One region of the Nicoliella sp. ESL1106 genome, then DNA from elsewhere that is predicted to be linked to it. Evidence: riboswitches for the same ligand, from Rfam matches in the RefSeq annotation. Region 1 holds a riboswitch; each other region holds the start of a gene.

Region 1 (3,187 bases):
ACTGGGCTATTCTTAGGATCAGGGACGACGATTTCTAAAACGGGACCATCCATTTTGATCGTATACTTAGTCTTAGGATTGTTCTTCTTCTTGATGATGCGTGCAATTGGAGAAATGTTTTATTCAGATCCATCGCACCACACGTTTGTATCATTTATTACTAAGTATCTAGGACCTGCTGCAGGTCGATTCACAGGTTGGACCTACTGGATCGGGTTGGTGTTTGTCTGTATGGCTGAAGTAACTGCGGTGGCCACTTATGTACAATTCTGGTTTCCTAATCTGCCAGCATGGTTGATTGAAGTCGTCTTTTTGGCTGTTCTTTGTGGCTTAAACCTAGTGGCTGCGCGTCTGTTTGGTGAAACCGAATTCTGGTTCGCAATGATCAAAATTATCGCAATCGTTGCTTTGATCGTTACCGGGATTTTTATGATCTTTAGACACAGCGCAACGCCACTTGGTCATGCATCACTTGCTAACATTACTAATAATTTGACATTATTCCCCCACGGTTCATTTAACTTTATTTCTGCGTTTCCAATGGTATTCTTCGCCTTTCAAGGAATTGAATTCGTAAGTATCACGATTGGTGAAGCAAAGGATCCACGGCACGTGATCAAGAAGGCAGTTAATGAAACCTTACTTCGCATCTTACTATTCTACATTGGTGCATTGGTGGTAATTATGGGAATTATTCCATGGACTTCGCTTTCACCAGATAAAAGTCCATTCGTTCAAGTTTTCCAATTGGTTGGAATTCCAGCTGCTGCAGCTGTGATCAACTTTGTGGTTCTAACTTCTGCTGCTTCGGCATTAAATAGCTGTATCTTCTCAGCTGGGCGTCACTTTTACCAACTAGCGACTGAAGCGAAGGAAGGCAGCTTCATGAAGGAAAAGTTTGGTAAAATCTCTAATTCTGGGGTTCCGGCAGCTGCCATTTTACTATCAGCTAGTTTGGCATTGATCACTCCAATTATGAGCCTTAGTGCAGCGACTGGAGCAGTCTTTACAATCGTAACTGGTGCATCTAGTGATATGTATATCTTGGTATACGCATTAACAATGCTTGCACATCGGAAATATCGTCAATCAAGTGATTATATTGAAAATGGGTTTAAAACGCCTTGGTACAATGTTACCAGTCCGCTCACCATCGCTTTCTTTTTGGTAATCTTCGCTAGTTTATTCTTCATTCCCGATGATGTTGTAGGTGCCATTGCTGCAATTGTATGGGCAGTTGGATTTGGTGGATATGTATTGATTAGCCAAAGAAAATCAGAAGCAAGTATAAATGGATAATATTAAAAAATATCTTATTATCGTTCGATAATAAGATATTTTTTGTTGCTAGCTTTTTATCAAACTGTCCTAGGCTTAAAATTTTATTGTTGACAAATTTTTAAGCTTAGTGTTAATATATGGGTGTTCAAAATTAAATATTTATCACATTGTATCTGGGGTGCCAAGCAATTGGCTGAGATCATACCCATTGAACCTGATTTGGTTAATACCAGCGAAGGGAGATGCAGTTCTTTTATCGCTGATTAATTATCGAATAATTAGGACGGTTCTCCTGGGTTTTACTAGGGGAACCGTTTTTTATTTACAATTGTGATGATAATTTAAACACTGGGGTGCCAAGTAATTGGCTGAGATTATACTCATTGAACCTGATGTAGTTGATACTACCGAAGGAAGGGGTTTAATCTTAACTAGTGCGTTAAAAAACCTCCTTTCTTGGGTCTAGAAAGGAGGTTTTTACTTTGGTAACCATTAATGGAAAGCCAGTGGAAGCATTGGCGGGAAAACCGCTATCATTCTTATTGGCTCAATATGCTCAGCATCAAGATAACGTTGTGGTCGAATTAAACGGATCAATCGTCCATCGCAATGAAATCGATGGAATTACTTTAAATCCAAATGATCACGTTGAATTAATTTCGTTCGTAGGAGGTGGTTAGCAATGACGGTTCAAATTGATGGAATCAGTGTTGAAGATTTTTTTATGCAGATGAAGGATCGCAATGTTGACAACTCGTATCAGGCCCTAAAGAATGCACATGTTACGATTGCAGGTTCAGGCGGGTTAGGATCTAACATTGCAATTGCATTGGCGCGTTCAGGCGTGGGTCATTTGACCCTAATCGATTTTGACGATGTGGAATTAAGCAACTTGAACCGCCAACAGTTCAAGTTCAGTCAAATTGGGATGCCAAAGGTCACTGCATTAAAGCAAAATTTATTAGAATTTAATCCCTTTATTAAAGTGGATGCGATTAAAACAAAGGTCAGTGCTGAAAATATTGAGCAACTCTTTGCTGACTGTGACATTATTTGTGAAGCTTTTGATAACCCTGCTGCCAAGGCGATGCTACTCGATGGGGCGACCAGTGCTTTTCCAGATAAACCATTAGTAATGGGCAACGGATTAGCGGGGGTCCATGGTGCAAATCAAATTCAAACCAAACAACAATCCCCAAACGTCTACATTAGTGGTGATGGTCAGACGAGTGGATCAGAGGGATTGATGGCACCACGGGTAATTATTTGTGCCGGTCATCAAGCAAACGCAATTTTAAGATTACTCATGCAACTACCAGTGGTTGAAAATAAGGAGGAAATTTAACATGGCAATTAAAGACGATTTAGTAATTAACGGACACCATTTTACATCACGGTTTATCTTAGGTTCAGGTAAATATTCATACGACCTAATTGATGCTGCAGTTCATAATGCCAAGGCTGAAATTATCACAATGGCATTGCGTAGAACCGAAGCAGCAGCCGAAAATATCTTAAACTTTATTCCAGAAAATGTCACTATCTTACCGAATACTTCTGGTTGTAAAAATGCCGAAGAAGCAATTCGGATGGCTCGAATCGCGCGCGAATTAAGCGGCAGTGATTTCATTAAGCTAGAAGTGATTCCAGACAAAAAATACTTAATGCCCGATAATGCAGAAACGATCAAGGCGACTTCCATTTTAGCTGATGAAGGTTTTACCGTAATGCCATACTTCTTACCAGATTTAATCACTGCAAAGCGGTTAGTTGAAGCTGGAGCATCAGCGGTGATGCCATTAGGCGCACCGATTGGGACTAACCGCGGCTTAGCCACTAAGGACCTAATTCAAATTTTGGTCAACGAAATCGAAGTACCAGTGATTGTTGATGCCGGAATTGGACG
Region 2 (3,187 bases), on a different replicon from region 1:
GCAATACGCCTTGGTTTTGCTTTAGTTCACAACTGTTTAAGATCAGATCGGCTGGTTCGTTATTATCGGGAATCGGGAAGTGGACGGCCGCTAACTCTTGATTATCAAATGGTACTAATAGTTTTTGGACCTCTGCATTACTTAACTGTTGAATTTGAAATTGGTTGGGTTTCAGGTAGAAGAACGTATCGACAATGTTGTCGTAACCAGAAAGGTCATGGTCCACTAAGATGATCGTTTTATTCTTTTGATCACGTAAGCGGGTCAATTGATATAGCAGATCACTTCGCGATTGACGATCTAGACTCGCAAATGGTTCGTCCAATAAAATAACGTCGGAATCCATTGCGATGATGATGGCTAAGGCGACCTTTTGCTTTTCACCACCGGATAGGGCGTTCAAGTCACGGTGCTTTAACTTAGTGATGTTCACGAATTCTAGTGCATCATCGATTCGTTGGGGGATGATTTTAGGATCTAACTGTCTATTCTCAAGTGCAAATTGGAGTTCATCATATACGTTCGTCATCGTAAACTGTTGATTGGGGTTTTGAAACATCATTGACACATAGCCGCTGAAGTCAGTAGGGGCAATGTCTTTGATCTCCTTGTCACCAATTTTAATTTCACCAGTGTAATCACCATTGGCAAACTCAGGATATAAACCGGCAATTGACTTTAAAAGCGTCGATTTACCAGTTCCAGATGGTCCAGCAATCAAGCTAATTTTTTCGTTCGGAAAGGTTAGGTTCACGTCTTCTAATACTGGTTGTGAGCGATGCTGGTAGGTAAATGTAAAATGACTAACTGAAACGGTGGTCATGGTTAATTCCTCCTGGTAATTTAAAAATAAAGCACTTACAAGCTTGGCTTTATAAGTGCTTTAAATTCATTTAAATTTATGAAGCATTGAATCGTTAAAATGATTATGCAATGGCGTGGCTTCTGTTTAGGAGCTTCTTGATGGCCAATGGAATTGGGTCACTAAATACCCAGATTGAAATAAATCTAACGATGAATAAGAAGATCAACATTCCAAAACCGTATGCGTTGTATCCATTCTTGAACCAATCCCAAGTAAAAGTAATGATGGTAGTGAAGATACTACCTAACAATAATTGGAAGTGGCCGTACTTCTTGTAACCAGTAACTGCAAAACCTAATTCAGCTCCGGCACCTTGAATTAAACCTGAGACAACGTTCATAACTCCCCATTGGTCACCCAAGAACATTTCAACAACGGCTCCGGCAACTTCTGAGAAAATGGAAACACCAGGCATTCTGAAAATAGCCCCTGCTAATGGACCAGCAACGATCCAAAGACCAAGTGAAATATCGTTTGCTGCGGGAGCAAGACCAATTGGTGTTAAAACTAGTGTTAATGCGTTATAGATAAAACTAGTCAACCAGAAAATAACCCCACAGACAATTGCAATCAATGCAATTAAAATAATGTTTCTAAGACTCCATTTTTTAGACATGGAAAATCCTTCCCTTCAATAAATTAAACAATTATTTTAGATAGACAGAAAAAAGGGACCTCAAATACTGAGGTCCCCTTCGGAATATGTACACCATTGATAAAACGTTTCCCTCCACCAGTACGGACTGGATCAGGTTCAATGGGTATCATCTCAGCCAAAAAAGGCACCCCAAACATCTATCTATTTAATTAACTAGAACAGTATAACTTAATTTTTTCTTAAATGCAAGTTTGAATATTACAGGCATAAATCTTAAATAACACTTCGTTTACATTTATCAATAATCAATTGTTAATAAAGTGCTAAGGTGTTAACTTATTATTTAGGATATCGAAATCAGAGAAGGGTTGGTTAAATGGATCTTAAAAAGAATTTTAAAAAGATGGCAATTGTATTAACTGCTGTTGTCGGATTAGCATCAGCATCAGAAATTACTCCATTTTTAGATGTTGTTTCGACAAAAACAGTTAATGTCAGTGCTGATTATAATTATGATTATAACTATGACGATGGTGCATCAGGAATCACTACTAATAATATTGTTCCTGGAAACTATAAGATGAAGAATGCAGCGGCTGCAATTGCGATCGATGCTACGAACGGACAGGTCATCTATGCTAAAAACATTAATCAAAAAATGAAGGTGGCATCCACAGCCAAGTTAATGTCATTGTACCTGGTGGTTAGAAAAGCACAGGAGACGAATGGCTGGAATCAAGTCGTTGATACTTCTAATGCTGGCTTACGGAGTATGAGTTACAATAATAACGTTGGTGGTGGCTTTAAGCTGGTTGCTGGTCGTAAATATACCGTAAAACAGCTCTATCAAGCAGCACTGATCCAATCATCAAATGCAGCTACGATTGCATTGGGACAATGGGTCGCTGGCTCAAATGGTCAGTTCGTGAATATGATGAATAAACAAGCAAGGGCATGGGGAATTTCTGCGACCTTTAATTCACCATCTGGACTTGAAAATAATGATTTAGTTCATTATGGTTATAAGTATTCTGGTGGAGCCACTGCTGGGAACATGGTAAGTGCAAAGGCGTTGGCAGTAATTGCGCAACACGTTTTAACTTATTATCCAAAGGTATTAAATGATGCTAGCAGGGGTACGGCCAAGGTTGCGGGGCAAAACCTATATAACTACAACAACCTGCTTAAGGGGCGGACCTTCTATGATGCAAGTCTGCGCGTTGATGGTTTAAAGACCGGCTATACTCCAGCTGCAGGGCTATGTTTTGTTGGAACTGGCCAACTACCAGGGAAGCACCGCTTGATTACGATTACTTTGAATGATCCTTATGAATTTAGTGATCAACGTGATTTGATGAAGTACATTTATAAAAATTCATCCATTTACAATTAATCGTCAAAAATCTGCAAAAATGATATAATAATCACAATTAAAATTAAACTCACGGTTAAGACGTGAGTTTTTTATTTTCGGGAGGTTGCAAAATGACTAAATTGATCTTGGCTGATCTTGATCGTGATTTTTTATCCGCAGATGGTGAAATTAACGCATCTCGATTGTCCAAACAGTTAATGAATTTGGCAAAGCAAAATCTACACCTGGGCTTTATGACGGAAGCTCCGTATGCCAAAATGATTCAGATTTTTCATGGGATAAAGGCTCCCTTAGCGTTTATCTGCGAAGGGGGTGCTGAGACCGTTTTGAATCGCGTGGTTCGTGATGA
Region 3 (3,187 bases), 310 kb from region 1:
GCCCGACCTAACCACCCCAATATCAAACTTTTGAAGGGACCTAAGGGAGATACAGGTAAACAAGGCGCTAAGGGTAACACTGGTGCGACTGGTCAACAGGGGCCTAAGGGTGATACTGGGGCTACTGGACTACAGGGGCCTAAGGGTGACACTGGTACTGCTGGACTACAAGGCCCTAAGGGGGACATCGGTGCAACTGGTCTACAAGGTCCTAAGGGGGACACCGGTGCTGCTGGGACGAGTACTCCAGGAGTAAAGGGAGATACTGGAGCAAATGGAGCAAAGGGTGACACTGGTGCTCAAGGCCCAAAGGGTGATACTGGTCAAAATGGTAAAGATGCCCTATCTGATGTTTACTACAAATTAACTGATTACGGCGTTAAAAGCGGCGATACCAATACTGATTCTGGAGCAATCATTAACAAGATTATTTCCCAGATGCCATCTTCTGGTGGAACCATTTTAATTCCAAATGGTGACTTTTATCTTAAAACACCAGTAGTTATTGATAGTAACCATGTTCGCATCAAAGGAATCAATGCGGGATTACGTTCTAATGTTGATTCTCAAAACGGTACGTTGGTTACAGGGGGTGGTAGTCGATTAATCATCGCTGATGGTAACACGACGGGGATTCAAATTGGGGTTGCTAACAAGTCACCTCGAATAAGCGGAATCGAAATTGACCATCTCAATATGATCGGTAGTAATAATCCTAACAGCATTCAAACGCTAATAAGCGGTCCACAAGATTCTGATGGGTTAAAAATTCATGATATAGCAATGAAAAACGCTACCTACGGAATTACCTTAAGTGGTGCCGATACTCCAGATATCAGAGATAACTGGATTTCAGAGTTGACCAATGGTGTCCAATTGCTAGGAGCGTCACAGCAAGCTAAAATTGTTAATAACTTTATCGGTGCTCAACCTGGTGGTATTTCTGTTAAATTAGACAATCCATATGCTGCAAATATCTCCAATAACAACATTTATCCAGATGGATTCACCAATGTTGAAGTTAATAACGGTGATCATGTTATGATTTCAAACAATAACATTCAATCATACTATAGTCGGGCAATCTATATTACTGGGAACTATAACACCCTATCTAATAACTCGATTTATATTCGTGGTGATAAGGACAATCCAAAGGGCTTTGATAAAAAAATCGGGGATGTTTACATCTCAGGAAATAATAATGTCCTTCAAGGAAATCACCTCACTTCAGAACAAGAATCTGAGGCCACCCGTGAGTTAATTATGGGGGGCAATAATAACACGATTAAATTAGATACAATTGACGGAGCTACATCAAACTCCAAGGTTGTTATCAACGGAAATGCAAGTAATAACAAGGTGCTATATTCAATTAACAATGATGAATTTCAAAATGGTAATAACCCTACCAACGTCAATATTCCAATTGGCAATTAATGGTAGACACCAAATTAAATAGCATCAAAAAAGCGTAGCTATGAATGACATAGCTACGCTTTTAATTTTTAATGCAATTAATTTTTGAAGAATAACCGTTGAATCCTTTTAAATTGATTTGTTTTTACTAACTTAAGGAGAATCAAGTATGCAATGATTGATCCTGAAATTGCCCCACCAAAAAAGCGAGGTGTAAATACAAACCAAAACAATTGACTATGTGTACCAGTATACCAAACCATTACTGGATATGATGCTAGCGAGCCAATTAACCCAGTGCCAATTACTTCCCCAATAATTGCCATCCAGGTATTACGCTTATATAAGTACAATATTCCAGCTAAGAATGCTCCAAAGACAGCCCCAGTAAATGCTAATGGTGGGATTCCTAAAAATAACATTCTCATCAATGCACACACGACTGCCATAACCGTTGCATAAACTGGCCCCATCATTACTGCAGCAGTAACGTTTAAGACACTAGACATTGGTGCCATCCCTTCAATTCTGAAAATCGGTGATAGCACAAAATCCAATGCAATCATAATTGCCAAAATCGTTACCTTTTGAATTCGATTTTGTTGACCCATTCTTCATCCTCCTGTGTATAAATAAATAATAGTGTCCCAAAATAAAAAATCCCTATCTAAATAGATAGAGATTATTATGGTTGAATTATGATTAATCCCTATCGCCAGCATTACCTGGATCAGGTTCATGGGTATAATCTCAGCCAACAATCGGCACCCCATTAATATTTATACTTTAAATTATTATAACGTAATCAATACTACTATAATGCATAAAATTAGTCAAAACTAATTATTTAACAACGTGATATTCGATCTGTCTAAGTACTTCAGTTAAATCATCAGTATTATTAACATAATCATAACGATTACCATTAATCTTCATTTTAGGACTTTCACGATAACTATCATACCAACGTTGATATGCTAACTGTAATTTTTGATAGTAATCCAATAAATGTTGATTATTATTAACCTGTTCAAACTCACGGCCCCGCCGTTTAATATGCTCTAATTGGTGATTAATATCAATATCAATGAAAACCAATAAGTCTGGTTTTTTCTTACGGTTGGAATTTGGTATTTCTTGCATCATATTGTTCAAAAGGCTATCATAAACGTTCTTTTCAGTTAAGTTAATATTACCCAATTTATAGTTAACATCTGTAAAAACGGAGTCTTCATAAATTGAACGATCTAAAACATTGTTATGATGAGTCTGCGCCTTTTTAATCATTTCCAATCGTTTATTCAAAAAATAAATTTGTAAAAGAAAACCATACTTTTTTGGATTTGCATAAAACTTTGGTAAAATTGGATTACTTTCAACGGGTTCCAAAAAAGCATCCGTATCTAAATGTTCTGCTAGCTTCTGCGCTAATGATGTTTTACCAGAACCAACTGTACCAGCTAATGTAATCATTAAGATCACCCCCATTAAATAGTTATTTCCATTATATCAAATCAGTTTAATAATATCCTAGTGGAAGTAGTGTTTCAAAATGATTACCTCTTGAGCTGTGAAATTACGAAACTCAATCGACAGGTGACACTCTTGATTTAAAAATCTTAAAATTAAAAACAACGCATTCATGTCGTAATCATCAATTTCATGAAGTGGAACCACCCTAGTAAGCGTTTGATTTCGGCTAATTTCCATATAAAAATTATAGCAACGATCATATTGATCATTTACCAAAATTAAACGATATCTAGTA
Region 4 (3,187 bases), 270 kb from region 1:
CAATGAAGGAGCCTATATTGCGGCCTTCGTTCGTGGGGGGATTAATTCCGTTGACAGTGGTCAAATGGAAGCAGCTCGGAGTTTAGGACTGCCATTCTCCAAGTCGATGTTTAAGGTTATTCTTCCACAGGGAATTAAGTTAATCATTCCATCATTCATTAACCAATTTATTATCACTTTGAAGGATACTTCAATCCTATCAATTATTGGAATTCTAGAATTAACCCAAACTGGTAAAATTATTATCGCAAGAAACCTTGAAGGATTTAAGGTCTGGACAATTGTTGCTTTGATTTACTTAATCGTGATCACGCTGTTGACCTGGTTATCTAAATGGGGTGAAAGGAGAACTAGATTATGATTAAAGTAGACGTTAAAAACCTAGTCAAGAACTACGGGAGCAACCACGTTTTAAAGAACGTTGACTTTCAAGTTCAAAAAAACGAAGTGGTCGTAATTATCGGACCATCCGGATCTGGGAAAAGTACGTTATTAAGAACCTTGAATAAGTTGGAAGAACCAACCTCTGGTTCCGTAATCATTGATGGGAAGGACATCGCAGACCCAAAGACCGATATGAATAAGGTTCGTGAAAACATCGGGATGGTGTTCCAACATTTCAACCTCTTTAACAATCTTTCAGTTGGTGACAACATCATGTTAGCACCAGTTGAGTTAAAGAAGGAAACTAAGGAAGAAGCTGCTGAACAAGCCAAGAAACTCTTGGAAGTTGTTAACCTTTCCCAAAAATTTGATGCAAAGGTGCAATCACTTTCTGGTGGTCAAAAACAACGGATCGCCATTGCCCGTGCTTTAGCCATGAAGCCAGACATCATGTTATTTGACGAACCCACCAGTGCCCTTGATCCAGAAATGGTTGGTGATGTTTTGCAAGTAATGAAGCGGTTGGCTAAGGATGGAATGACAATGGTGGTCGTAACCCATGAAATGGGCTTTGCCCGTGAAGTTGCGGACCGCGTGGTCTTTGTTGATGACGGTAAGATTTTGGAATCAGGAACGCCTGAAGAAATCTTTGATCATCCTAAAAATGCCAGATTACAATCATTCTTGGAAAAAGTGCTATAAAAAATAAATAATGAAATAACCATCTTGCGAATTTCGTAAGGTGGTTATTTTTTATGCTTTGATAACAATTTGGATGATGGCTAAATCAACTCTTTAGGAGGCGAATTGGTTGGTTCACTAAAAATAAAATAACTTTTTTGTTACTATAATATCCACTATTTTTTGAAACATTTATCTAAAAATGTCACTTTTGCTTGTTGTTTGATTATGCTATACTCAAATTACTTAATTAACTGCAAGGGGAGCCGTTCGGCTGAGACTAGGTTAATCAAAACCTTGACCCTAATGAACCTGATCTGGTTAGTACCAGCGTAGGAATGCAGCGGATATTTATGAAAACTATCCAATTCTTTTTGTGGTGCAAACTATCCAATTTTTTGTTGTGAATTGGGTTCTCAGTTTAATTAAGCCAAAATGCTTAAGGAGAGATGTTTTCATGAATAATGAACAGGAAAAGCAAAGTTTGGATCCCGCAAACTTAAAATGGGGGCAAACGTTTCTTGCAAGTATTCAACATATTTTTGTTTCAAATGTATGGTTAGATCCAATTTTTGTGGCTTCAACAGCTGGGTTATCACTGAGCTTATCGACTAATTTAGTTAATGCAATTTTTATTGCATCTGGGTTAGTAACGATTATTCAAGCCACTAAGTTAGTTCGCCTTCCAATTGTGCAGGGACCATCCGCAGCTTTTGATGCGTTGATGATCAATGCTGGAAAAACGGGGACGTTACCCGCAGCTGGCGGATCGATTTTACTAAGTGCGATCTTAGCCTTCTTTTTAGCGGTTACTGGTTTATTGTCCAAGTTAACTAAATGGCTTCGACCAGCGATCACTGGAACGATTATCTTTTTAGTGGGGGTCTCATTAGCTAGTTTTACACTAGCGGAATTTTTAGGTGGGGACCCGACTGCAGCATCATTTGCATCACCCAAGACCTTATTCGTAGCAATTGTAACCGCAGGAATCGTAGTCTTTTTATCGATTTTTGGAAAGGGTGCTTGGCATCGCTATTCATTTTTAATTGCATTGGTAGCTGGTGATCTGATTGCAGGATTGACTGGCATGATCAATCTATCAGCGGTTGGTTCTAAGCCGCTGTTCGGCTTACCACACATCTTGCCTTATGGGATGTTGAAGTTTAATTGGACCATCTTCTTAACGTTCTTCATTGCCTACTGTGTGGCGATTATTGAGGCATTGGGAGTATATGAAGCATCGGCTGATGTAACTAATACTAAGGTGGACCAAAAGAGAATGGAAAAGGGAATTGCTGGTGAAGCAGCGGGATCAATCTTGTCATCACTAATTGGTGGGTTCCCAACCACAGCATTTGCGCAAAACTTAGGAGTAATGAAGCTGACTGGAATTCATTCTAGAAAACCAATCCTACTAGCTGGTAGTTTGTTAGTGGTATTAGGCTTTATTCCAAAGCTAGGGGCCTTTTTATCTTTGACTCCCGCTCCAGTAATTGGTGGGATGTTCCTACCAGCAGCGGCCACGTTAATTACAACTGGTTTTAATATTTTAAAACGCGCTGAAAATAACGATACGAATAACTTAATTATTGGGTTATCGATTATGCTTGCAATCGGGATTCCAGCTTATGCTTCTGGCTATAATGGAGCATTAAAGCCATTATTAACTAATAACATTTTATTAGGAGCAATTTCTTCAGTTGTTCTTCACATTATCCTAGTGGCAATTCCTAAAGCATTTAAAAAGCAGGAGGCGGAATAGCAATGGTGCTATCAACAGTTGAAATTCAAAGAGAAGTTTTAGCGTTTATTGATCAATACGCAGTTGCGAATGCGAGCGAAAGTGCAGGGGCGTTTAATGAACTAGCGCTTAAAATATTTAACTATCAATTTGAAAATAACTTGCCGTTTAAAAAGTATGCCAAGAGTCAAAGAAAGACCCCGTTGTTAGTGCGGGATTGGACTGAAATTCCATTGATGCCAATTCAGGGTTATAAACGATTGACCTTATCTGCCACCCCGATTACGGATGATGAACCCGTGTTTATGTCGAGTGGAACGACCGATCCAACCCATCGGAGTCGTAATTATCACCCCACTTTTAAAACTTGGGATGCTTCGA

Evidence for each region. Region 1 has a riboswitch for thiamine pyrophosphate ahead of thiS (sulfur carrier protein ThiS). Riboswitches for the same ligand answer to the same signal wherever they lie in the genome.
Region 2: another riboswitch for thiamine pyrophosphate. It lies ahead of ACSVI6_RS02585 (ECF transporter S component); the one in region 1 lies ahead of thiS (sulfur carrier protein ThiS).
Region 3: another riboswitch for thiamine pyrophosphate. It lies ahead of thiW (energy coupling factor transporter S component ThiW); the one in region 1 lies ahead of thiS (sulfur carrier protein ThiS).
Region 4: another riboswitch for thiamine pyrophosphate. It lies ahead of ACSVI6_RS07420 (uracil-xanthine permease family protein); the one in region 1 lies ahead of thiS (sulfur carrier protein ThiS).

The regions. Positions count from the first base shown of each region.
Region 1 covers NZ_CP196341.1:392,729-395,915, forward strand. Annotated here, with positions in the region: gene ACSVI6_RS08515 (amino acid permease) at 1-1,299, shown strand, start outside; TPP riboswitch at 1,446-1,539, shown strand; TPP riboswitch at 1,621-1,715, shown strand; gene thiS (sulfur carrier protein ThiS) at 1,764-1,961, shown strand; gene thiF (sulfur carrier protein ThiS adenylyltransferase ThiF) at 1,964-2,626, shown strand; gene ACSVI6_RS08530 (thiazole synthase) at 2,628-3,187, shown strand, end outside.
Region 2 covers NZ_CP196340.1:652,103-655,289, forward strand. Annotated here, with positions in the region: gene ACSVI6_RS02580 (ABC transporter ATP-binding protein) at 1-823, opposite strand, end outside; gene ACSVI6_RS02585 (ECF transporter S component) at 927-1,481, opposite strand; TPP riboswitch at 1,574-1,665, opposite strand; gene ACSVI6_RS02590 (D-alanyl-D-alanine carboxypeptidase family protein) at 1,840-2,856, shown strand; gene ACSVI6_RS02595 (HAD family hydrolase) at 2,949-3,187, shown strand, end outside.
Region 3 covers NZ_CP196341.1:82,580-85,766, forward strand. Annotated here, with positions in the region: gene ACSVI6_RS07235 (NosD domain-containing protein) at 1-1,440, shown strand, start outside; gene thiW (energy coupling factor transporter S component ThiW) at 1,518-2,030, opposite strand; TPP riboswitch at 2,109-2,201, opposite strand; gene ACSVI6_RS07245 (deoxynucleoside kinase) at 2,263-2,892, opposite strand.
Region 4 covers NZ_CP196341.1:121,810-124,996, reverse strand. Annotated here, with positions in the region: gene ACSVI6_RS07430 (amino acid ABC transporter substrate-binding protein/permease) at 1-361, shown strand, start outside; gene ACSVI6_RS07425 (amino acid ABC transporter ATP-binding protein) at 358-1,086, shown strand; TPP riboswitch at 1,315-1,421, shown strand; gene ACSVI6_RS07420 (uracil-xanthine permease family protein) at 1,523-2,827, shown strand; gene ACSVI6_RS07415 (LuxE/PaaK family acyltransferase) at 2,830-3,187, shown strand, end outside.